Parasegetibacter sp. NRK P23: one gene and its partner. The protein of the gene in region 1 interacts with the protein of each later gene in a pairwise test. Links are inferred from orthologs where the notes say so. Each region holds a gene or a part of one and is shown on either strand. Other genes may lie near its edges.

Region 1 (17,530 bases):
CGCTAATGCAGGCCTCACAATTCGTGCAGGTGATCGAGCAACGCCAGGGCATCAAGATCGCCTGCATTGAAGAGATCGCCTACCGCAAAGGATTTATCGGGAAAGAGAAACTGGAAGAGATCGCTAAACCACTGATGAAAAGCGGTTATGGAAAATATTTGATGGAGCTGATATAAAAATTACCAACATAATATATATGCCTAAGATTTTAGTTACCGGGGGCTGCGGTTATATAGGAGCCCACACTATAGTAGACCTGATTGAACATGGTTACGACGTTATCTCCGTAGACAACAACTCCCGTTCCACCATGCGCATCCTTGAGGGCGCTGAAAAAATCGTGGGCAGGGGCATCAAGAATTACAAAGTGGACCTTTGCAATTTCGATGACACCAGGGCTATTTTCCAGGAGAATGAAGACATTGCGGGAATCATCCACTTCGCCGCCTACAAAGCCGTGGGCGAATCGGTGGAGCAACCGCTGATGTATTTCGAGAACAACCTCACTTCGCTGATCAACCTGCTGAAATGCGTGCAGGAATTCAATGTGCCTTATTTCGTATTCTCTTCTTCCTGCACCGTGTATGGAAGTCCTGATAAGATTCCGGTTACCGAAGCAACACCACCTAAACCGGCGGAATCGCCTTACGGTTATACCAAACAAATGGGTGAGCAGATCATCAACGAATTCTCTAAAGCGGTGAATACGCAATGTGTGTTGCTCCGTTACTTCAACCCGGTAGGCGCACACCCTTCCGCGCTGATCGGAGAACTTCCGCTGGGTAAACCCAGCAACCTGGTGCCCGTGATTACCCAGACCGCCATCGGTAAACTGCCGCAGGTACAGGTATTCGGCGGCGATTACGACACCCGCGACGGCTCCTGCCTCCGCGATTACATCCATGTTTGCGACATTTCCCGCGCCCATACCCTCGCGGTAGACTTCCTGATCGCCGGCAAATCTGATAAAAGATGTGAAGTATTCAACCTCGGCACAGGCGTAGGCGTAACCGTGCTCGAAGCCATCAAGGCTTTTGAAAAAGTATCGGGTGAAAAACTGAACTATATGGTGGGACCCCGTCGTCCCGGTGATGTGATGGCCATTTACGCCAACAACGAATACGCCGTTAAGACCCTGGGCTGGGACATCAAATACAATATCGATGATATGATGTCCACCGCCTGGAAATGGGAACAGAAGCTGAAAGCCGACGAAAGTTTCTATTCCAACCAGCACGCAGGGTTGAACTAAGTTTGCTATTTTTATAGTTTTTCAAAACAAAACATCATGCTACAATCAATCAAATCAATTGGTAACAAGGATACCCGCAGTGGTTTCGGAGACGGTATCGCCGAGTTGGGACGCACCAACCCCAACGTGGTGGCGCTCACCGCCGATCTCGCGGGTTCCATGAAACTCCAGCAATTCATCAAGGAAAATCCCGACCGTTTTATCCAGGTAGGTATCGCCGAAGCCAACATGATCGGTATCGCCGCAGGACTTACCATCGGCGGAAAAATTCCCTTCACCACTACTTTCGCCAACTTCTCTACCGGACGCGTGTATGACCAGATCCGTCAATCCGTGGCCTATTCCGGTAAGAACGTGAAAATATGCGCTTCCCACGCCGGACTTACCCTCGGCGAAGACGGCGCTACCCACCAGATCCTGGAAGACATCGGCATGATGAAGATGCTTCCCGGTATGACCGTGATCGTTCCCTGTGATTATGCGCAAACCAAAGCGGCCACCATCGCCGTAGCGGATTACGAAGGCCCCGTTTACCTGCGTTTCGGTCGCCCCTCCTGGCCCATCTTCACTACTGATATGCCATTCGAAATCGGTAAAGCACAGGTGCTTTCAGAAGGAACCGACGTTTCCATCTTCGCCTGCGGCCACATGGTATGGAAAGCCATTGAAGCCGGCCTGCAACTCGAAGAAAAAGGCTATAGCGTGGAAGTGATCAACATCCACACCATCAAACCGCTGGATACGGAAGCCGTGCTGAAATCCATCAGCAAAACCAAATGCGCGGTAACCGTGGAAGAGCACAATATTATTGGTGGTCTGGGCGACAGCATCGCACAGGTAGCTGCGAAAAACCTCCCCATCCCCATCGAATACATCGGTACCAACGATACCTTCGGGGAAAGCGGTACACCTACTGAACTCCTGAAGAAGTACGGTCTGGATACGCCTTTCATCGTGGAAGCGGCGGAGAAAGCGATCAAAAGAAAAGGATAGTTTATGGCGGATGGCCTTCTTTAAAAAAGAGGGCATAGCCATAAGATTAATATTTAAAGAGGTGTTGCAGTAAATGCGGCACCTCTTTTTTTTCAACCTTCATACGCAAACGTTACGGTGTAAACACCAACGCAAGTAACCCTGTTACACCGTGGAAGCCGCCGGAAAACAACGTCGGTGGCACCGGTTCCAAACCGGCTCCGGAGACCCGCTTCTCCCCCAACCCCTCGCCAGGCAAGGCTTTGCCGCATTTTTAACGCCACAAATTCCCCTGAAAAGAAAAACACTGCACCGAAGTCGATGCAACCACCCAAATCAGGACATGTAAAACACCGCCAGAAATTCCTCAAAATCCCTATCTTCCCCGCAAATCGCACCGAATGGCGTTGAACGACGACGACAGGCTTTTACTCATCCAATTCCGGGAACCCGCCACAAAGGAAGGCGCTTACACGGCCATTATCCGGAAGTACCAACAGAAGCTGTATTGGCATATCCGGAGGATGGTTGTAGAACATGAAGACGCGAATGATGTATTGCAGAATACATTTATCCGGGTTTGGAACGGCCTGGCGAATTTCAGGGAAGATGCGCAACTGTACACCTGGTTGTACCGCGTGGCCACAAACGAATGCCTTAGCTTTCTCGAACAACAAAAGAAAAAAAGCACGGCATCCCTTGATGAGCAGGTGGAAACGATGAGCAATAAGGTGAAGGCCGACCCATTTTTCGATCCGAAACAACTGGAATGGAAACTGCAATTGGCCATCCAGCAACTGCCTGAAAAACAACGGATCGTATTTTCGCTGCGCTATTATGATGAAATGCCTTACGAAGAAATGAGCCGTGTACTGGAAACTTCCGAAGGCGCACTGAAAGCATCGTACCACCACGCGGTCAAAAAAATAGAGGATTTCATAAAGAATCATTAAACTTTTCTTTGATACAAGGGTCTTAATGAATGAGATGAACGAGCAAATACACAATGAATTATTGAGCATCAGCCAGTTGGTGGCCGATATCCCACGGGTACCCACCTACCGTGTGCCCGAAGGATATTTCGATGAACTCCCCACAACGATGGCCGCCATCGTTGGGCTGGAGGAAGCGCCGTTATGGGAAAAAAGCCCTTCGATGCCACAGCAGGTACCCGTAGGGTATTTTGAGGAACTTCCGCAAACCCTCCTGGCCAGGGTGAAACAGGAGGAGCAGCAACCGGGAAAAGTGGTGCAATTGTTTCCGAAGCGTTTGCGCTGGCTCGCGGCCGCGTGCATCGTAGCTGTAATGGGCATCGCCGTATGGCGGTTCATCGGTAACGAGGAAATTACCGGGGCCGCTCCGGCAGTAGCTTTCAGCCAGGTTTCAGATGAAGAGCTTTCCAAATACGCCGAAGCGCTCACCCCCACGGACCCGACAACCAAAGAGGCTGAACCAACAGGAATTTCTGACCAGGACATTCAGGCGATGCTTACAGACTATTCCACCGAAGAACTTGAAAAGTATGTGAAGGAACAATATCTAAAGGAAGGAAGCCTTCATTAGATATCTTCTAAATTTTCGGCAGAGTCTTAAAAAAAATACAATCAGATGAAAAAAATATTATTACTTGCATTGGTTTTCCTTGGTTTCACGACTGTATCGTTGGCGCAAAATCCGGCTGGAAGGGTGCAAGCCCTGAAGATTGCTTTTCTCACCAGAAAACTGGACCTCTCTCCCGAAGAAGCGCAAAAGTTCTGGCCGGTATACAACAATTACGAAGCGGAAATCCGGAAAACAAGGCAGGAAATGAAGAACCAGGACGATGAAATCGCCTTTGAAGAAAAAGTGGTTGGCGTTAGGAAGAAGTACAGGGAGGAGTTTTCAAAGGTATTGGGCAAAGAAAAAGCCAATAAGGTTTTCACGGAAGAAAAAGAATTCAACCGTTACGTGCAGAAAGAGATCCAGGAACGCAGGTTGGAACGGCAGAACAACAGAAAGAATAACCTCAGGTAAAGCTATTTTCACCTTATTTAAACTAGGTGTTTTTCATAGGTTAGCAACGGCCGGCTCTTTTCAGGGCAGGCCTCTTTTTTTGTAATGCGTCCGGTACAAAGATTATTGTAATTTACAGCTACAATTCGAATACCATGAATGAAGTGATTATTGACAATAAGAAGTATGTATTTGTTCCCATCAAGAACTATACGGCTTTACAAAAAAAAGCAGCGCTTAAAATAAAGCCAGAGAAAACACTTACGATTGAGCAAGCGCGATTACATAGTAAAAAGTTGATTCACAAATGGGCGGCGGCAGAAAAGTAATCATCAAACAATCCGTTGCAGATAGCCTCGCCGAAATTGCCTGGTTCACGGAATCAAAAGGTCTGGTGGCTACCGCGGAAAAATTTGTTGATGATGCATATGATTTTTTCTTAAAACTTTCCGATTCAAGAAAATCCTATGCTTTATGCCGGGAACCGGAAAGAGCACTGCTGGGATTTAAGTGCATCTCCTATAAAAGAAAATATACTGTCGTATTCATAGAAACAGAGGAAGAGTTGATTGTATGTGAATTCATATCCACTAAACGTATTTGCTGGTAAATAAAGCGCTTTCACCCACCCCAAACCGGTGTTTTCACATCATGGTAAAACAGGAAATGCCATCCTGCTTCCTGGCCTTTTTCCCACCATTCCTGCCGTAATTCCATCGCTTTTTTACCGTCATAATCGTATTTAGCGATATACTTCTTTTTCATCTGCCCCAGTTGCGGCGCTTCGTCTCCACCAAAGAATACTGTTTCGCCGCCATCTACAATCGTGAACACTTGGTGGTAGGGAGAATGTCCCCCCGTTATTTCGTATTTGATGTATCCGTTTAAAACGCCATCGCCCTCCAGTATCTGAACGTTTGGTGCCTGTTGAAGTGGCGCAAGTTCTTCGGGGATGAATGAGGGCAACCCTTTGGAGAAGGCGAAATCCATTTCAGCACGTTGCACATAATAAGTGGCGTTGGGAAAGGATAATGTTCTTTCGCCGGTGGTTTCATTCTTTTGTGAAACACCACCCGCATGGTCTTTGTGCAGGTGGCTCATCAGCACTTTCGTGATTTCCGATGGGTTGATGCCGTTGTCCATCAGGTTTTTATGGAGTTGTAATACGCCGTTTTCAGTTGCGAAGCCCAATCCCGCATCCAGCAGGAGGATGTCTTCGGAAGTGATCACCACGAACGGCTGTACCTCTACCAGTAAGCTGCCGGTGGGCCGCTGCTGGATATCATCGTTTTCTTTGTTGAAAGGAACGAATTGCTTGGTTTGATCGATGGAGAAAGAGCCTTCCGAAAGCGGGATGATTTTCATGGGAGCATGTTTGTTCGGTGCGAAGATAGCGTTTAGTGTAGTTCACGCAATTGCTTTGTGCTGCGCACTTCGCAACGCAAGGGTGCAAGGACGCAAGGAGCGGTTAAGGCTTTTTAGCCTTTTATCAGGCAATTGGCGCCAATATTCAACACTTATGTCTTCAGTGAACAAATAAGTGCTTGAAATATCAACCCGCTGCAAACAAACAAGGCTTTGCGTCCTTGCTCCTTTGCGCTGCGCACTGCGAGAAACGAAGCAGTAAAGCAGTTGCGTGAAAAAAACCTACCGCAACACCATCTGCCTGTCCGCATCAAGCCGGATCATGATGAACAGCAGCACCGAGAAACTCAGCAGCGAAGTACCGCCGTAGCTCACGAAAGGCAATGGGATACCGATTACCGGAGCAAGCCCGATGGTCATACAGATGTTAATGGCGATATGGGCGAAAAAGATGCTGGCCACACCATAAGCGTATACGCGTGAGAAAGTACTGCGTTGGCGTTCCGCGATCATCACGATGCGGAGCAACAGGAAGGTGTAGATGCCGAGGAACAGCACACTGCCCACGAAGCCGAATCCTTCACCTATCGTACAAAAAATAAAATCCGTTCGTTGTTCGGGCACAAAATCGTAGCGGGTCTGTGTGCCTTTCAGGTAGCCTTTCCCGATCCATCCGCCGGAGCCGATGGCGATTTTGGATTGACGAACATTGTAGTTCTCTTCCGGCTTCTTTTTATTCAGGCTGGCCGCGATCTCTTCCGGCGTATTGGCGGCATAAGGGTTCTCCCGGCCCACGAGGTCGAAAATGCGTTCCACCTGGTGTTTGGCGAATACTTTGGTGAACAGGAAGGGCACACCGAAACGCTGTATGCCTACGGCCACCAGCCATATCAGGGCAATGGAGACCAGCAACGACTTCCGCCGCCTGATCTGTCGGCGCATAAGATAGGCCGCCAGAACAGCCAGTATGGTTAATGCGATGGCGAGGGTATTGGGGTCCAGCAACAGGGTAGCCACCACAAGGATGCCCAGGGAAGAGCCAATGAGCAATACGGTGATAGGTAGGCCTTCCCGGTACATCACGAGAAAGAATGAAAAATAGACCAGGGCCAGACCCGTTTCTTTTTGCGCGATACTGAGGATGGCGGGCACCAGGGCAATAGCGGCCGCAATCAGTTGCGACTTTGTTTTCGTGAAATCCGTTTCCACCCGGGAAAGGTATTTGGCCAGGGCCAGGTTCGCGAACACTTTACACAGTTCCGCGGGCTGCAACTGAAAGCCTCCTCCGAAACGAATGATCGATTCCGTTCCTTTTACTTCCGTATGGAAGGGGAATACCAGCAACATCAGGAATATCCCGAAGGCATAAAATATGTTCGCGGTAGCCGTAAAGAATTTGCTGTCTGTTACCAGTATGAAGGTGGCCAGCACCAGCGATACACCGAAGTAAAAGAACTGTTTGCTGTAATCCGTTTTAAACGACAGCAGCCCTTGCACCCAGTCTTCGCCATCACGGTATTCGTTCGCGAAGATGCTCATGATCCCGATCACCACCAGGAACACGTATATCCAGATCACCACCCAATCAACTCCTTTTGATATACCGGGGTTCTTCATAATTTATGCGGATAGGGTTTTGGAAGAATAGTATTTTTCATCAGGCTTCAGGAAAACGATCCTGTTGGTAAACGTTTGGCCACCTTCTTTCTTCGGGGTTTCAGGCTTTTTGGTGGAATCGGTTTTCACCCGGTTGTTCTCGAAGAACCTTTTCAGCATGGAACTGTCTTTGTACGCTTCGAGCCACTTGTATGCACGAACAGAGTCAGCCTTGAACTGAAGTCTTTTCAGGTACCAGGGCATCAGGTTGGCGCTGGCCACTTCTTCCATTTTTTTGATCCGCTCCGGACGAAGGGTATCGTTCAGGTATTTCTCCATCATAATGGAGGCGATGGGGCCACCCCAGGTTCCGCCATAACCGGCATTCTCCACGACTACGGCAATGGCGATTTTCGGATCCTCGCGGGGCGCAAAGCAAACGAACACCGCGTTGTCTTTCAGTTCTACTACTTTTCCGTCGATGTACCTTCTGTTCTGTGCCGTACCTGTTTTCGCGCAGATATTGATGCCTGGGATTGCGGCAGAAATAGCTGTACCGCTGATTACCACGTCCTGCATACCATCCATTACCGCTTCATATGTATCGTTGGAAAGGTTTACGAGGGGCGTTTGTTTTACCCTGTATTTATTCAGCAATGTATCGGCCTCGGTTTCCCCTTCAATTTTTTCAACAATATGCGGGATGTAATAATATCCTTTGTTTGCGATGATGCACATCGCGTTGGCGAGTTGCAACGGCGTTGCCGTCATCATATCCTGGCCGATGCCCAATGTGAGGTTGGTGCAGGAGTTCCAGGCACCGCGGTAAGTAGCGTTGTACTTGGCGGTATCTGGTATATTGCCTTTGTCTTCACTGGGCAGGTCCACGCCCAGGGTATGTCCAAGGCCCATGTGGTCCATGTATTCGGCCCATTTGTGGTAGCCGTTCTTCACACCTCCGAGCGCCGGATTATCAACACTCATCCTGTAGATATGCGAGAAATAAGAGTTACAAGAGTTGGCGATGGCGAGTCGCAGGTTGGCGGCGTGCCCGGCATTGCTGTGGGTACAGGCGGGTTTGCCATGTCCGCAGGCATAATATCTTCCTGAACATGGGTAGCCGAAGGCCGGGGTGATGATGCCTTCATCCAATGCCACTAATGCCTGGAGCGGCTTAAATGTAGATCCCGGAGGATATTGCCCTTTGATTCCCCGGTTCATCAGTGGCGCGGCCACGTCCAGCAACATCCTGTTGAGGTTCTTCTTACCATCGCTGCCCGTAAGCATGTTGGGATCGAATGTGGGGCCGGAGGCCATGGCGAGGATACCACCGGTTTTCGGTTCAATGGCCACTACGGCTCCAACTTTGTTGGCGATCATTTTTTCCGCCATCACCTGGAGGTCAACGTCAAGGTAGGTGCGGAGGTTTCTTCCTGCCACCGCTTGGGTATCATAGCGTTTGTTCTCGTATGATCCCTGTATCCTGTTCCTGTTGTCTTTGATGAGCACTTCCACCCCACGCTGGCCCATTAATACAGATTCGTAGGTGTTTTCCAGTCCGGATTTCCCGATATAATCACCCATGCGGTAGAAATAGTTGGAACGCCTGATGGCCGCGGAATCCACTTCACCCACGTAACCGAAAATATGCGCGCCCACATTGTACGGGTACTGCCGGATGGGACGTTGCAGCAGGTCGAACCCCGTGAACTTCCAGATGTTCTCGTTGATACCTGCGTATTGTTCCGGGGAAAGCAGCCCCTGGAACACCGATGGGCGGTACCTGCCGTTCTTCAGCACCGCCGTGATCACCCTTTGTTTGAATTCCGCCGTATCTATGCCGAGTAACCGGCAAAGCGTAAGGGTATCAGGGTTCTTCAGTTGCGCCGGGGTAATCATCAGGTCATAGGCCCGTGAATTGTTGAGAATGGCTTTCCCGTTGCGGTCGTATATGATACCGCGGTCGGGGTAAACAGTCTTAATCAGCAGCGCATTGTCTTCCGCCAGCTTCTGGTACTTACTCGTAAGCACCTGGAGGGTGAAGAGCCGTACCACGATGATGAGGAACATGGCCAGGAAGATCACCCGGACCACATTACTCCTAGATTGATTGAATACAGACATGCTGCGAACAGGTTTATTTCAGTGCGAAGTAAGTTATGCGGTATTGGTACGGAACCTTTGTTTTCTTGGAAACAGCATTTCCACCAGCATGATCATCAGGAAACTGATGCCGGTGGTGGCCGCTACTTTTCCAATAAAATACAGAAAAGTTCCGAACTGCATCCATTCCAGCAATACCATCCAGGTATGGTGCATCAGCGTAAGCACGAGGGCGTAGGTGGCATAAGGCGCCCAACCCATACTTTTAGCGGAAGGAGACACATAATTGAATTCAGCGGTATCACGGGAGGTAAGCAGGTTAATGATGAAGGGCCTGACATAAGCGATGAGTATGCAGGCCGCGGCATGCAGACCAGGCGTTTTGGTGAACGCGTCCATGCTCAGTCCAAACAGGAAACCGATCAGCAACAACGCGAAACGGTTGATATGGAAGGGCAACCATAATATGAAAAGAAAATAAAGATAAGGGACCACAAACTGGTGCAGCGGTGGAATATTGTTCAGCACGAATACCTGCACCAACAGGAACACCACGTAACGGATGATATTTTTCAGAAGTTCACTCATTGGTTCCTGGTTGCCTGCTTTAATTGTTGCAGTTCGCCTTTTTCAAGGTTCTCTATCGCATAGACGTATTGAACGTTGAAAAAATTATTGGCTGTTCTCAATTTAACAGTATGGAAGTTGCTGGCCGGTTCGGAAGTGATTTCTTCCACCGTACCTACCAGTATGTCGGGGGGGAAATGATCGGAATAACGGCTGGTAACCACACTATCTCCTTTCTTTAATTGCACGCTTTTGGGAATTTCTTTCATGGTAATAAACAGCGGGTTTTTACCATCCCACTCTACAGAACCGGTTTCTCCTGTTTTCTTTACGCTGGCGCTGATCCGGTTCTGGCGGTGCAACAAGCTCATCACAACGGCGTAATTGCCACTCACATCTACCACCTTCCCTACTACACCCGACGCGGAAACGATGCCCATGTCTTTTTTGATGCCCTGGTTGGCCCCACGGTCTATCATCAGGTAATTGCTCTGGCGCGAGGTGGAATTGTCGATTACCTGAGCGGGCAGCGAAAGGAATTTCCGGTAGAACCCGGTACTATCGATCCGGACGGTATCACTGATCACCTGGACGGAAGTATCTCTTTTCCCGTAGTTCACGGACAACTGATTGCGGAGCCGGTTGTTCTCTTCCAGCAGTTCCTTGTTCTTTTGCTTGAGTTTGAAATACAACTCCACATCGTTGTACTCGGAATTGAGTTTCCCGCTCACTTCATTGGATATCCCCATGAAAGTGGCCTGGTGAAACTTATTGTAGGAGAAAAGTAAAGAAAGCGACACAACCTGCAACACCAGGAAGAAGAGGAAGATGGCATATCTTCTGATGAAGAGGAAAATGTTGCGCACGGTTTCTTTATATTTTGAATTCTGAATTTTGAATTTGGGATGAAGTTCAGTTCAACATCCGGCATTCAACGTTCAAAATTATCGCATAACAAATGGGTACTTATCGTAGTGTTTGAGGGCCAGTCCGGTACCGCGCACCACGCTTTTCAGCGGATCGTCGGCTACGTGAACGGGCAGTTTGATTTTTTGGCTGAGGCGCTTGTCGAGGCCACGGAGCAGGGCACCGCCACCTGTGAGGTACAAACCTCTTCTATAGATATCCGCCGCGAGTTCGGGCGGAGTGGTTTCCAGCGCTTTCAGGATGGCTTCTTCTATTTTGAAGATGCTTTTGTCGAGGGCCTCGGCGATTTCCTGGAAAGAGACCATGATTTGTTTCGGAATGCCGGTCACCAGGTCGCGTCCGTTTACGGGAAGGTCATCGGGTGGGTTATCGAGGTCCTTCATGGCAGCGCCGATCTGTATCTTGATCTGCTCAGCGGTTCTTTCCCCGATGAGCAGGCTATGGTAGCGGCGAAGCGCTTCCATGATATCGGCGGTGAATTCATCACCGGCGATGCGTATACTCTGGTCGCAAACGATACCGGCCAGGGCAATCACGGTAATACCGGTGGTACCGCCACCAATGTCGATGATCATGTTGCCCACGGGTTCTTCCACGTCAATCCCGATACCCAGTGCGGCGGCCATGGGTTCGTGGATCAGGTAAACTTCTTTGGCGCCAGCCTGTTCGGCACTGTCGCGCACGGCCCTTTTTTCTACTTCCGTAATGCTGGAGGGGATGCAGATCATCATCCGCCAGCTTGGGGGGAAGAGCGGTTTTTTGGGATAGATCATTTTGATCATTTCCCGTATCATGAGTTCAGCGGCGTTAAAATCGGCGATCACCCCGTCTTTCAACGGGCGCACGGTGCGGATGCTCTCGTGCGTTTTTTCGTGCATCATCAATGCGCGTTTACCCACAGCCAGCACCGACTTCGGATTGTTGCGGTCGAGCGCTACAATCGAAGGTTCGTTCACTACAATCTCGTCGTTATGTATGATGAGGGTATTCGCGGTACCCAGATCCATGGCAATTTCCTGTGTCAGGAAGTTAAATAATCCCATTTTTTCGGAATCTGATGGTTAGAAAGGATGTTGCAAAATTGATGCAAATTATTCGAATATACAATTTTACAGGTTGTTGTTTCCAGGTTTTATACAAGTATTGTGAAACCCGTGTGTTTACAAGGGTTTCAGCCCAATGAAACCATTCACCTAATTGTTTAGAATTCGTAACCGATGTCTTTTCTGAAATACATTCCTTCGAACACTACTTTGCCGAGGAACGATCTTGAAAGTTCAGCCGCTTCTTTTACGGTGTTGCCGTAAGCCGTAAGTGCGAGTACCCTTCCGCCAGCCGTAACCACGGATCCGTTTTTTTCCGTAGTGCCTGCATGGAAAAGCACTGCTTCTTCGGGAAGGTTTGCATCGTGCCCCGATATAACAAAACCCTTGCCATAATCCCCGGGATAACCTCCGCTCACGGCCATGGTCGTAACGGCAAAGCGTGCATCGGCTTCCACTTTTACCTGGTCCAGTTCTTTTTTAGCGGCTGATACCAGCAAGGTAACGAGATCGGTTTTCAGCCTGGGCATCACCACTTCTGTTTCGGGATCGCCCATCCGGCAGTTGTATTCGATCACGAAAGGCTCGCCCTTCACTTTAATCAGCCCGAAGAATACGAACCCGGTATAGTCGATATTCTCTTTGTAGAACCCGTCGATAGTGGGTTTCACGATACGTTCTTCCACCATCTTCATAAATGCGGCATCCGCGAATGGTACGGGAGATACCGCGCCCATGCCCCCGGTATTTAACCCGGAATCGCCTTCGCCGATGCGTTTGTAATCTTTCGCTTCGGGCAACAGCACGTAGTTCTTACCATCAGTAAGGGCGAAAACACTCAGTTCGATCCCATCTAAAAAAGCTTCCACCACCACTTTCGCGCTCGCGGAACCGAATTTCGCATGTTGAATCATCTGCTCGAATTCCGCAATGGCTTCTTCTCTGCTCTGGCAGATCAGTACGCCTTTGCCGGCGGCAAGTCCATCGGCTTTTAATACGATGGGCAGGTCGTGTTGTTCTAAATAAGCCACTCCTTCCGCATAATTATCCGCTGTAAATTCAGCATAGGCTGCCGTGGGAATGTTGTGCCGCTGCATGAATGCTTTTGCGAAAGCCTTGCTGCCTTCCAGTTGCGCGCCGTAGGCCGCAGGACCGATTACGGGGATATGTGCCAGTGCACCATCGGCTTTAAAAAAGTCTACAATTCCTTTCACCAGTGGTTCTTCCGGCCCCACCACTACCAAACCGACCTGGTGTTCCAGGCAGGCGGCTTTCAGTCCTTCGAAATCGGAGACCCCGATGTTCAGGTTGGTACCGCAGCCCGAAGTACCCGCATTTCCGGGGGCTATAAAGAGTTGATCACAATCCTTGCTTTGTGTTAATTTCCAGGCCAGTGCGTGTTCACGCCCGCCTGATCCTATCAGTAAAATATTCATAAACCGTAAATGAGCCACGAAATTCGTCAAATTAATCAGTATTTTACGCCCCGTTATTTTATTGTCAACATTTTTGCAACCTGCGTATGAATTCACCTAACCCTGCATTGGGGCAGCGGACTATTGCCGGGCACCCACCCGGTCTCTTTGTGCTCTTTTTTACCGAAATGTGGGAAAGGTTCTCTTTCTACGGCATGAAAGCCCTCCTGATCTTCTACCTCACCAAATACCATTTTTTTACCGACAAAGCAGGCAACGAAATCGTGGGCAACTACGCGGCGCTCGTTTATGCGTTGCCCATCCTGGGCGGACTGCTGGCCGATAAATACCTCGGTTTCCGGAAAGCCGTGATCTTCGGCGCCATCCTGTTGGTACTTGGTCACCTCGGCATGGCCGTGGAAGGCTTCCAGGCCTATTACGACGCTGCGGGCAATGTGGTGCGGGATGAATCGGCCATACAGGTATTCTACCTTTCCATGGGGCTGATCATCATGGGCGTGGGATTCCTGAAACCCAATATCTCCACCATCGTGGGCGCTTTGTATGAAAAAGACGATCCCCGCAGGGATTCCGGGTTCACTATATTTTATATGGGCATCAACACCGGTTCATTCATCGCGACGCTGTTGTGCGGATGGCTGGGGGAAACCTATGGCTGGCGCTACGGCTTTGGCGCGGCGGGCATCGGGATGCTGCTTGGACTGATCGTATTCATCTGGGGACAGAAATTTCTGATGGGCAAGGCCGAACCCAAGGACCCGGCGCTGCTCCAACAAAAAACACCTGTTGGCATCAGCCGGGAATGGCTGATCTATATTCTTTCCCTCGCAGGCGTTTTCGTGTGCTGGCAACTGGTGCAGTACCACCATGTGGTGGGCACCATTCTGTCGGCCGTATCCATCGCGGTGGTGGCCTTCCTGCTCTGGTTCATCCTGCGGAAATGTACGCCCCAGGAAAAAGGACAGATGCTGGTGCTCCTGATCCTGATCATATTTACCGTGGTATTCTGGGCGCTCTTCGAACAGGCCTATACTTCCATGAACCTGTTCGCCGACCGGGTGGTGGACCGCAACGTTTTAGGCGGAGAAGTGAAAGCCAGTCAGATCTTATCCCTCAATTCACTCTTTATTATATTGCTCGCCCCGGTACTGGCCTGGCTGTGGATCAAACTGGCGAAGAAAAAGATGGAACCCAATACACCGGTGAAATTCGCTATGGGACTGCTTTTCGCGGGCATCGGCTTCGGCGTGCTGGTATTGGGCATCAAAAACGCGGATAGCCTGGGTAAAGTACCGCTGGTATGGCTCGTGCTCACCTACCTGTTCCATACCCTGGGCGAATTATCGCTTTCACCCGTAGGACTTTCAGCGGTAACCAAATTATCCGTGCCCCGCATTGTGGGCTTTATGATGGGCGCCTGGTTCCTGGCTACCGCCGGTTCTGAATTCATCGCCGCGGTGCTGGCCAATATCGCCAGCGTGGAAACCGTGGGCGGCGTGGTAACCGATGTGAAAGCTTCGCTGAACGCCTATTCCGAGTTGTTCTGGTTCCTGTTTATCGTGGGCCTGATCTCCGGAGGACTGCTGCTCCTGCTCTCTCCCTTCCTTAAGAAATACATGCACGGCGTTAAATAAAAACATCAATCTGATTAGTTATGAACTTTGAAACCAATGATTTTTTCAAATCAAAAGTATTAGGGCATCCTTCCGGACTGTTCGTGTTGTTCTTCACCGAAATGTGGGAAAGGTTCTCCTACTACGGCATGCGCGCCCTGCTTGTATTGTTCCTTACCTCGTCTATCATTGGCGATAACCCCGGCTGGGGATGGCCGCGGGAGAACGCCCTGGCACTTTACGGTTCCTACACTTCCCTCGCTTACCTCACCACCATTTTAGGCGGATATGTGGCGGACAAAATCATCGGTTACCGGTGGGCGGTAGTATTGGGCGCCACATTAATGACACTGGGACATGCTTCCATGGCCTTCGAAACGCAGTTCTTCATGTACCTCGGACTTTTCCTGTTGGTGATCGGGAACGGCTTCTTCAAACCCAACATGACCTCCATCGTTTCCAACATGTACAAGGACCATCAGGATAAAAAAGATGGTGCTTATACTATATTCTACATGGGTGTGAACGCCGGAGCCTTCCTGGGCATCATGCTCTGCGGATACATCGGGGAAACGGTTTCCTGGAGCTGGGGCTTCGGACTCGCCGGTATCTTCATGTTCTTCGGCATGCTGCAGTTTTATTTCTCCCAGAATATTTTCGGGAACGTTGGTCTGAAACCGGAGAAAAACACGGATACTTCCGCTGTGAAAAAAACGGTAGATGAGAACGGAGATAAACTGAATCCCTTTACCAAATTGGACCTGTTCCTCATCGCAATAGTGGCCATCACCGGGTTACTCTGGATCATCAACGACCCGATGTCGAAAATATCCGAGTACAATTTCTTCAACTTTACAGTAGCCGGAAACCCCGGTGATACGTTCGCCATCGTATCCGCCGTGCTCATCTTTGTATTTATTCTGATCAGCCGGATCATCCGCTACGACCGTATTACAAGAGACCGGATGATCGCCGTGGTGATATTCGCGTTCTTCACCGTGTTTTTCTGGGCGGCATTTGAACAGGCGGGCGGCTCCATGACCATCTTTGCGGGCGATTACACCAATCGCTCCCTGGAAGGTGCGAGTGCCATGGCTTTTAAGGTCATCAATACGCTGATCACCATCGTTCCTTTGGGCATCATCTCTTATGTATTGTTCAAACTCTTCCAGCAAACCTTCGCGAAATACGCGCTGGCCAATATTATTCTTTCCCTCAGTTTTGTCCTGATCTGGGGTATCGTGATCTGGATGCTCTCCAGGCAATTCTCCGCGACGGGTACCGAGGTTCCCGCCACCTGGTTCGGTATCCTGAACTCACTTTTCATCATCACGTTCGCTCCCCTGTTCTCCAAACTCTGGGAGAGTAAGTTTAACCCCAGCGGTGCTGTGAAGTTCGGCATCGGGTTACTGTTGCTCGGCCTGGGCTTCGGCTTCCTCGCCTTCGGCTCCTCCGAAATTCCGCAAGGCGCCAAAGTCGCCTCCGTTAGTATGATCTGGCTGATCCTCGCTTACCTGTTCCATACTTTAGGCGAGTTGTGCATCTCTCCCGTGGGACTTTCTTATGTAAGTAAGCTGGTGCCCGCAAGGATGATCGCCATCATGTTCGGTATCTGGTACCTCGCCATCGCCATTGGTAACAAAGCCGCGGGTACCATGGGCGGTATGATCGATAAGATCACGGAAGCATACTCGCTTTCTACTTTCTTTCTCATTTTCACGCTGGTACCGGCAGCGGGCGCGCTGATATTGTTTGTGTTGAATCCGTTGCTGAAGAAGTTGATGCACGGGGTGAAGTAAATAGGTTTCACTTTAGGTTAATTTCTCGCAACGGCGCTACGACGCAACGGGCTGTTGATTTGTTGGGTTGTCTGTTATAATGGTAAATCGAATAAATAAAAAAATGGAGTGGCATATCATCCTTTGATACACCACTCCATTTTTATTTGTTTCTGTTGGATGCATTTGCGTTTATCCGATGCTCAACGCCTGCGGTTTACCAGCTTACGCTGAACACATCAGCACGTTCTAACGTGGCGTCGTAGCGCCGTTGCGAGAAACAACTATCCTTTCAGCAGCTCCAAACACCTCACCCTATCCTCCTGCGCGTAAGTCATACACGTTACCACGATCTCGTCCACTCCGAAATCATTGGCGAGACGGGCAAGCTGCTCCTTCACCTGGTCCGGCGTTCCGGAAACGATGCGCCCCGCGTTCTGCCGGATACGTTCTTCTTCCGCGGGTGAAAAAACATAATCTTTTATTTCATCATAGCTCCCGATGGGACCGAAATATCCTTTCTCAAACTGGATCAGTGTGTAATCAGCCAGTTTACGGAGTTCCATTGCTTTTTCTTCTGTATCAGCACATTGTACGGAGATGGACAAAATAGCGTGCGGTTCAGGAAACGCTTCGCTGGGCACGAATTGTTTGCGGTAAGTTTCCGCCACTTCAGGCGTAGCGTTCCCGTTGATGAACCGTGCAATGGCCAGTCCCATCCCGAACCTGGCCGCTATTGCGCTGCTGCCACCGCTGGAACTGAGTATCCATTGCTGCGGAATGGTGGCGCACTGCGGAACGGCAATAATATCTCCATACTGTGTGCGGGCTTCGTCGCGAAAGAATGCCTGGAGGTGTTTCAGTTGTTCGAGGTAATCGGCTTCGC
Region 2 (7,442 bases), 1.2 Mb from region 1 along the record:
TTTTTATTGAGCGCCCGCACGTGCAGGGAATAGGTAAGTGTGGTAAGAAGAAAGATCAGGGTGTGGCCAATAATTAATACATCCCTGTCTGCTTCCCATTTGGCCAGCAACGCTTTTCCAAAAATCAGGAAGCCATTCAGCGCTGCGAAAACAACTACGATCGCTAAAAAGGATTTCCTTGCCACCTGTTTGTCCATATAAAAAATTTAGCCACGCGGGGTTTTACCGCGTGGCTGCAAAATTAGGGAAAAACAAAGAGGAACTTATCCCTGCCCTATGGCGAGGGCAGGTATCCTTTTGTCGTTTTTTTCTTTTGACTGGGCGGCGGCCATTGCGGGTGCAGGAACAATCATCTGGCATTGCCCGTTGAATTTGGCCTCGGGTTCCACCTGGAGCTGTTTCGCGCTGATGTTGCCGTCCACAACGGAGCCTCCACGAAGGTACAGCAGGTCGTTCACCCTTACGGAGCCGGAAACACGCCCCATAATATCAGCCTGGTCGCCTTCGATATCGCCTTCTACCAGCCCGTCCGGGCCGATTACGATCTTTGCTTTGCTGGAAATATTCCCTTTGATGGTACCGTCGATGCGCATATCGCCGGGGGCTACAACATTGCCCGTGAAAATGGTGCCTGCGCCAATAAGGCTGGTTCCGCCGTTGGTGGAAAGCGGCGTGGAATCGGATTTGGATTTTGAGTTGAACATGGTCCGGATTTTAGGATTATCAAAAATGGTTTATTCATTGGTCGTTTCCACGTGTGGTATGGCCAGCAATGTTGTGTCCAGTACCACATTTCCATCTCCAGTAAGTGCTTTTTTGATCCCTTCCAGGTAAACATCCTTGTACTTCATTTCCCTTTCCAGGGAATCTGTTCTTATTTTCAGGTTCATCAGGGCCTTTCTTTCATTCAAACTGCCATACCCCGGAATATAATACCTGAGGGGGGTAAAAACGATCAGCGCCACCGTGAGCCCCACCAGCACAACAAATATCGTGCTTAAAAATACATACACACTGAGCCTTGAAAGTTTGAAAGTGACCACCTCTTCATAGGTATCATCGTTCATCACCACCAGACGATAACGGTTTTGAAGGCGTTTGAGTGTGGAATTGGCATCAGATTTGGCCATAAAGAGAGGTTTGCGGATCGAAAGTAAACGATTTTTGCCAATCAAATTACAATAATATTATTGAATTTCAGTTATTAAGGTGTAGAATTGCTTCATGCGGGCGGTCATCAGAAATCTTATATTATTTTCCACTTTTTTTTCCCCGACAGTGCTTTGTTTCGGGCAGGAAGGTTATGAACTCAGGTTAGAGAAACCTAAAAAGTACGAGAACAGGGCGTTGGGTTATGAAAAAACCTACACGAAAAAGTTCACCGGCAGCCGGAGGTTCGTTCAAAACACCATCACCCATTACAATTATTTCTACAACGCAACCCTGAAGATTGATAATGTATTGAAGCAGGCGAAAACCATGCACGTGGATGATTTCACCAAACTGCTCCCCTTTTACAATTATTCTCTTACAAATACCGCAGCCAGCAAGGCTGAACTGGATTCCGTTATTTACAAGGCGACGGCGGGCATCGTGTTGCACGACCTCCGCAACGACTGGATCGACAACATGTACCTGCTGATCGGCAGGGCTTATTTCCTCCGCAACGACCTTGATTCCGCGGCATTGACTTTCCAGTTCCTGAATACGGCGTTCGCCCCGAGGGAAAAAGACGGCTACGCGAAAATAATCGCCAGCAATTCCAGTGAAGGTGGAAACGCGTTTCTGGTTTCCACCAAAGAAAACCGGAACCTCCCTAAAAAAATGTTCTCTGAAGCCCCCTCCAGGAACGAGGGCCTGATATGGATCATCCGCACCGCTATTGAACAGGGTAATATGGCAAAAGCTTCGGCCCTCATACAATCGCTCCGGCTCGACCCCCAGTTTCCTGAGCGGCTGAAACCCGAACTCGCGCAGATGCAGGCCTATTATTTCTACACCAATAATATATACGACAGCGCGGCTTTTTACCTGGAACAAGCACTGCCCTCCGCAGAAGGCACTACGGAAACCTCAAGATGGCAATTCCTGATCGCACAGCTCCACGAAAAAGCGGCCCACCGGAATGAGGCCATCGATTGGTACAATAAATCAATCAAAAGCACGCTCAACCCCATCCAGGATATTTACGCCCGCCTGAACGCCATCCGCCTGAACAAAGAAGGAGGAGATAATTATATCAATGAGAATATCCTGACGTTGTATAAAATGGCGCGCCGCGATAACTATACGACCTACCGCGACATCATATATTTTACCGCGGGCATTATGGACAAGGAACGGAACAACCATACGGGCATCATTCAATCCATGCAACGCAGCATCCGCTTCAACAGCGCGAATGTTTCTTTGCGCAACCAGGCTTGGGTGGAACTGGGCAACGCCTATTTTAATACGGGCGAATTCCTGCTGGCCAAAAACGCTTACGACAGCATCAACCTCGATGAACCCGCTATTGAATCTGCGGACCTTATCCTGGCGAGAAAATCGGCGCTGGGCACACTCGCCGCAAATGTTGCCGTGGTAAAAAGGCAGGATAGCCTGCAATACCTGGCCCGGCTTCCGGAAAATGAAAGGGACGATATCCTGAAAAAAATAGCCAAGGCTTCCGCTAAGGCCCAACGCGGCAAATATACCGGCTCCGCCGCACTGAATGAAGAAGCGCCCGCCGACCTGTTTGCCGGAACCGGTAAGGGAGAATGGTATTTCTACAATGCCGGGCTCCGCTCGAAAGGAAGAAGTGAATTCAATGTAAAATGGGGCGATCGCCCGGATGCCGACAACTGGAGAAGAATGTCGGCCATTGACCGCAATACACAAATCCAGGAGGTGACTGCATCCAATGAGCAGGTGCAGGACTCTACGGCAGAAATTACGTATGAATCACTCTTAGCCAAGGTGCCACTTACCGAGCAGCAAATGCAGGTATCCAACGATTCCATCCGCAACGCGCTCTACGAAATTGGTTTCGCCTACCAGGACAAACTCGAAGATTACGCCAAAGCGGCGGAACAATATGAAGCATTGCTCGCAAGGTTCCCCAATACGACCAACAAAGAAAATATATACTTCAACCTGTATTACTGCTATTGGAAACTGGGATTAAACGATAAAGCCGCCCGGTTTAAAACACAACTTCAAAAAGAGTTCCCCGGCAGCAATGCCGCGGTAAAAACCGTAGATCCCTCACAGGTAAAAAACAGTGCCGCGAACCATGAAAAAGCGGCCACCGCTACTTACGAAAAAATCTACAACAAATTCATTGAAGGCGCCTTCCAGGAAGCACTGGATATGAAACGCAGCGCCGATAGTATGTACGGGCAGGTGTACTGGACCCCGCAGCTGTTGTATATCGAAGCCGTTTACCATATTAAACAGCGCGATGATGCCAATGCGATCCAGCAGTTGAACCGCATCACTTCCTCGTTTACCACGTCTCCCCTTGCGCCGAAAGCCGAGCACCTTAAATCCATCCTGGCCAGGAGGAAAGAAATTGAAGATTACCTCACCAAACTGGAAGTAACCAGGGATGAAGATGAAACCGCGCCTGTTGACAGTTCTATTTTCGCGAAAAAGACAGTGCTGGAAGAAGAGATAAAAACCGTGCAATCGGCAGGTATAAACACCAGTATTCAACCAGGTATTAAAACGGATATCGCTCAAAAGAATATACTCAACAAAAATTCATCCCTCAAGGCACCCGTTACGCCCGATAGTATCATTCAAAAGTACAAGGATGTGGATGCCGCGAAGAATGTACGGGTGGATTCCGCGCAGCAACTGGTAAAAACACAACTGCCCGTAAAAAAAGACAGTATCTCCTCCAATCTTCCGGCCATAAAACCAGTGGCACTCTTCTCTAAGAACGGGTACATTTATAACCCGGCGCAGCCGCACTACGTAATGCTTGTGCTGGACAAAGTGGATCCCGTGTACATTTCCGAAGCCAGGAACGCCTTTATCCGTTACAACAGGGAATATTATGCCGGTCAACCCATTAACGCGGGAAACATCCAGTTGAATGATACCATCCGCCTGTTGAGTTTCTCCGGCTTCGCCGATGCCGCTTCCGCTATTCAGTACGCCAATGGGGCCCGTGCGAAAGCCGGTACGGAGATCGTGCCCTGGTTACCCGCGGCCAAATACAGCTTCCTCGTGATCAGCGAAGCGAACCTCCCCACCCTGCAGGAAAAACGTGAAACGGGCGGTTATCTTGAATTCTGGCAGGAGGCTGTTAAAATCAAGTGATTAAATATCGCTGTGCCCAACTATAGGTACATTTTTTGTTAGCTTTGGGCGGGATTAAATTGTAAATTACTGTATGAAAAAATCCGTTCGCATCCTCTGGAAGGTCTTCTTTGCAGGTCTGGGTGCTTTTATTCTCCTGATCATAGGCGCCAACTTCGGTTTGTTGGGTTCTATGCCCTCTATTTCGGAACTGGAAAACCCTTCGGCTTCCCTGGCCACGGAGATTTACGCTTCCGATGGTACCATGATGGGGAAATATTATCTACAAGACAGAACTTCCGTTAAATATAAAGACATCAGTCCTTTCGCCATCAACGCGCTCATCGCCACCGAAGATGAACGTTTCCACGAGCATTCCGGCATCGACGCCAAATCATTGGGAAGGGCCGTATTCGGGGTACTTACCTTCAACAGTAAAGGCGGTGCCAGTACCATCACACAACAACTGGCGCTGAACCTGTTTGGAGAATCAAGAGCGCGTAACCCACTCATGCGCGCCGTTCAGAAATTGAAAGAATGGATCATAGCCGTGAAGCTGGAAAGGAATTTTACCAAAGAAGAGATCATCACGCTTTACCTGAACACGGTGGCTTTCGGCGACAACGTGTATGGAATCAGAAACGCATCGAAAACTTTCTTTCAGAAGGAACCCGATCGTTTGCAACTCGAAGAAGCGGCTGTACTCATTGGTATGCTGAAAGGGAACACCATTTATAACCCGCGGAGGTATCCTAAAAATGCCATGGACCGCAGGAATACCGTGATTGACCAGATGGTGCGCAATAATGTGGTTCCTGAAGAAGAAGCGCAGAAGTACAAGCTGAAGCCGATTAAACTGAACTATAAGAAAATGGATGAAAACGCCGGCATAGCGCCTTATTTCAGGGATGTGCTGCGCGATGACCTGAAGAAATGGTGCAAAGAACACAAAAAAGAGAACGGTGAAGAATATAATATTTACCGCGATGGCTTAAAAGTGTACACCACCATCAACCCGCGGATGCAACTGGCGGCGGAAATGGCGGTGAACAAGCACATGTCCACCCTCCAGAAAGTACTCAACAGCCAGGCCAATATCAAGAACGGATCCATCTGGAAGGGGCGCGAGAACATTCTTGAAGCCGCGATGAAGAACAGCGACCGCTGGCGCTCCATGAAAGCGGAAGACATTTCAGAAGAAGATATCCGTAAAAGTTTTAAGGAAAAAGTACCCATGCGGGTATTCGCCTGGAACAGCAAGCGGTATACCGATACTGTAATGACACCGATCGACTCCATCAAATACCACAAGCAAATGCTGCAAACCGGCTTCATGGTGATGGACCCTATGACCGGCGAAGTGAAAGCCTGGGTGGGCGGCGTGGATTTTAAAACATTCAAGTACGACCACGTTAACATCAATACCAAAAGGCAGGTGGGTTCAACCATCAAACCCCTGCTCTACGTGCAGGCCATCAAGGAACTGGGCTTCACGCCTGAAACCGCTTGTGAGAACACCCCACAATGTTTTCCCGCCTACAACAACTGGTGCTCCAAAAACTCCAGCGGCAACAGCAGCGCTTCCACCAGTATGGCCACAGGTTTGGCATGGTCGCTCAATAATGTGACGGCATATCTTTTAAAACAGGTGGGCATCAAGCGGTTCGCGCAGTTTCTGAAGGAATGTAAAATTGAAAGTGAACTTCCTGAAGTACCCACGCTCTGCCTCGGTGTTCCCGATATCTCATTATATGAGATGATGCGCGCCTACACCATGTTCCCGAACAACGGATACAATACCAAACCGGTTTATATCAGCAGAATCGAAGACAAGAACGGTAACGTGCTGGAATCCTTCGTTACGGAACGCATCCAGATGATCACCGAAGGTGAAGCATATACCATCACCAATATGATGCGCGGTACCGTGGATTTCGGAACAGGTCGTGCGTTGCGTGGCGCATACGGCATTACCGGCGAGGCCGCGGGAAAAACAGGTACCACCAACGACAATACTGATGGGTGGTTCATGGGCTTTACCCCCCAACTGCTTGCGGGTGCATGGGTGGGTTGCGATGATCCGTTCATCAGGATATCCAGTAATTATTACGGACAGGGCGCATTGATGGGCCTTCCCATCTGGGCTTATTTCTTCAACGAAGTATACAAAGACAAAACTTTAGGCATAGATGCTTCCGCCAAGTTCGCTGTGCCTGAAAGCCTGCGCAACGAAGTGATGTACGATTACCTCCACGTAGCGCCGGAAGTACCGCCGGGAGCTGAAGGACAGGACCCCACTTACGATGCCAACGACTACATGTTCACGCCTACGCCTGGAAATAATATCCCGGTAGAATCGCAGCCGCTTTCAGATGATGAAAAAAAGGTGCTGGATGAGGCCCGGAAAGGAGAAAAAAAGGATACGCCCAAAACCCAGGATAAAAAAGAAGCGACCAAGCCCGACGAAAAAAAAAAGGGCGGGATATTGAAAAAGATATTCGGGAAAAAGGATAATTAGTGTGTAAAAAATGAATAGTGTGCATCTCTCGAACGAAAACAGTTATACCATGATCGCAGTACAACAGGAAAATAAAAGCAGGCAAAAAGCGCTGATCTACGCTATCGTAAGTTACGTCTTACTGGCGGTGATCCTTTTTTTGGTGCGCTGGAGTACCCCGGCACAGCCGCCTGTGTTAATAGAAGATGGAATTGAAGTGAACCTTGGCAACAGCGATGAAGGTCTTGGGGAAGAACCACCTTTAATTCCTGGTCCGCCATCGGCGTCCAACGAAACTTCTTATGATCCGCCCAAAACATCTTCTTCCACTACGGAACAGATGAAAGATGTGGATACCGATGAAAGTGACGAGGCTGCACCGGAAATTGCCAAACCTACCCGTGCTTCCACCTCAACGAAGATTACGGACAAACCGGTCAATAAAACGGTTAAAAAAGCTGAGACAGTTACGCCCCCCGCTCCCAAGCCTCAGCCTAAAGCGGTTTACAAAGGAGGAACAGCTTCCGGCCCGGGCGGCAACAATGCGGATACTTACAACAAATCCACCAACCAGGGCATCGCCGGAGGAAAAGGTGACCAGGGAAAGATCAATGGAAACCCGGACAGTGATAGTTATACCGGTAATGGCGGAACCGGC

What was found.
Region 2: the proteins of mrdA (region 1) and M4J38_RS08870 interact in binary tests that used the Escherichia coli proteins (3 or more experiments, as listed by UniProt). The link is inferred for Parasegetibacter sp. NRK P23 from one-to-one orthologs.

What each region holds. Positions count from the first base shown.
Region 1 is NZ_JAMDLG010000001.1:3,410,268-3,427,797, reverse strand. What follows is about bases 6,752-9,697. They hold mrdA (penicillin-binding protein 2), read right to left. Parts: upstream 9,302-9,697; coding sequence 7,202-9,301; downstream 6,752-7,201. Other genes in these bases: M4J38_RS13805 (rod shape-determining protein MreD), read right to left, coding at 9,335-9,697; rodA (rod shape-determining protein RodA), read right to left, coding at 6,752-7,198. Outside these bases: glucose-1-phosphate thymidylyltransferase RfbA, read left to right, coding at 1-176; UDP-glucose 4-epimerase GalE, read left to right, coding at 197-1,252; M4J38_RS13850 (transketolase family protein), read left to right, coding at 1,289-2,245; M4J38_RS13845 (RNA polymerase sigma factor), read left to right, coding at 2,626-3,177; M4J38_RS13840 (hypothetical protein), read left to right, coding at 3,212-3,787; M4J38_RS13835 (hypothetical protein), read left to right, coding at 3,833-4,237; M4J38_RS13830 (hypothetical protein), read left to right, coding at 4,372-4,545; M4J38_RS13825 (hypothetical protein), read left to right, coding at 4,524-4,826; M4J38_RS13820 (MBL fold metallo-hydrolase), read right to left, coding at 4,838-5,581; more of rodA, read right to left, coding at 5,864-6,751; more of M4J38_RS13805, read right to left, coding at 9,698-9,868; rod shape-determining protein MreC, read right to left, coding at 9,865-10,713; M4J38_RS13795 (rod shape-determining protein), read right to left, coding at 10,792-11,817; purD (phosphoribosylamine--glycine ligase), read right to left, coding at 11,976-13,253; M4J38_RS13785 (peptide MFS transporter), read left to right, coding at 13,340-14,887; M4J38_RS13780 (peptide MFS transporter), read left to right, coding at 14,908-16,665; M4J38_RS13775 (LLM class flavin-dependent oxidoreductase), read right to left, coding at 16,929-17,530. UniProt on the Escherichia coli protein: Catalyzes cross-linking of the peptidoglycan cell wall. Responsible for the determination of the rod shape of the cell. Is probably required for lateral peptidoglycan synthesis and maintenance of the correct diameter during lateral and centripetal growth.
Region 2 is NZ_JAMDLG010000001.1:2,175,089-2,182,530, forward strand. Bases 4,051-7,093 are described here. They hold M4J38_RS08870 (transglycosylase domain-containing protein), read left to right. Parts: upstream 4,051-4,381; coding sequence 4,382-6,805; downstream 6,806-7,093. Other genes in these bases: M4J38_RS08865 (tetratricopeptide repeat protein), read left to right, coding at 4,051-4,308; M4J38_RS08875 (hypothetical protein), read left to right, coding at 6,855-7,093. Outside these bases: M4J38_RS08850 (hypothetical protein), read right to left, coding at 1-197; M4J38_RS08855 (polymer-forming cytoskeletal protein), read right to left, coding at 264-704; M4J38_RS08860 (hypothetical protein), read right to left, coding at 735-1,130; more of M4J38_RS08865, read left to right, coding at 1,225-4,050; more of M4J38_RS08875, read left to right, coding at 7,094-7,442. UniProt on the Escherichia coli protein: Cell wall formation. Synthesis of cross-linked peptidoglycan from the lipid intermediates.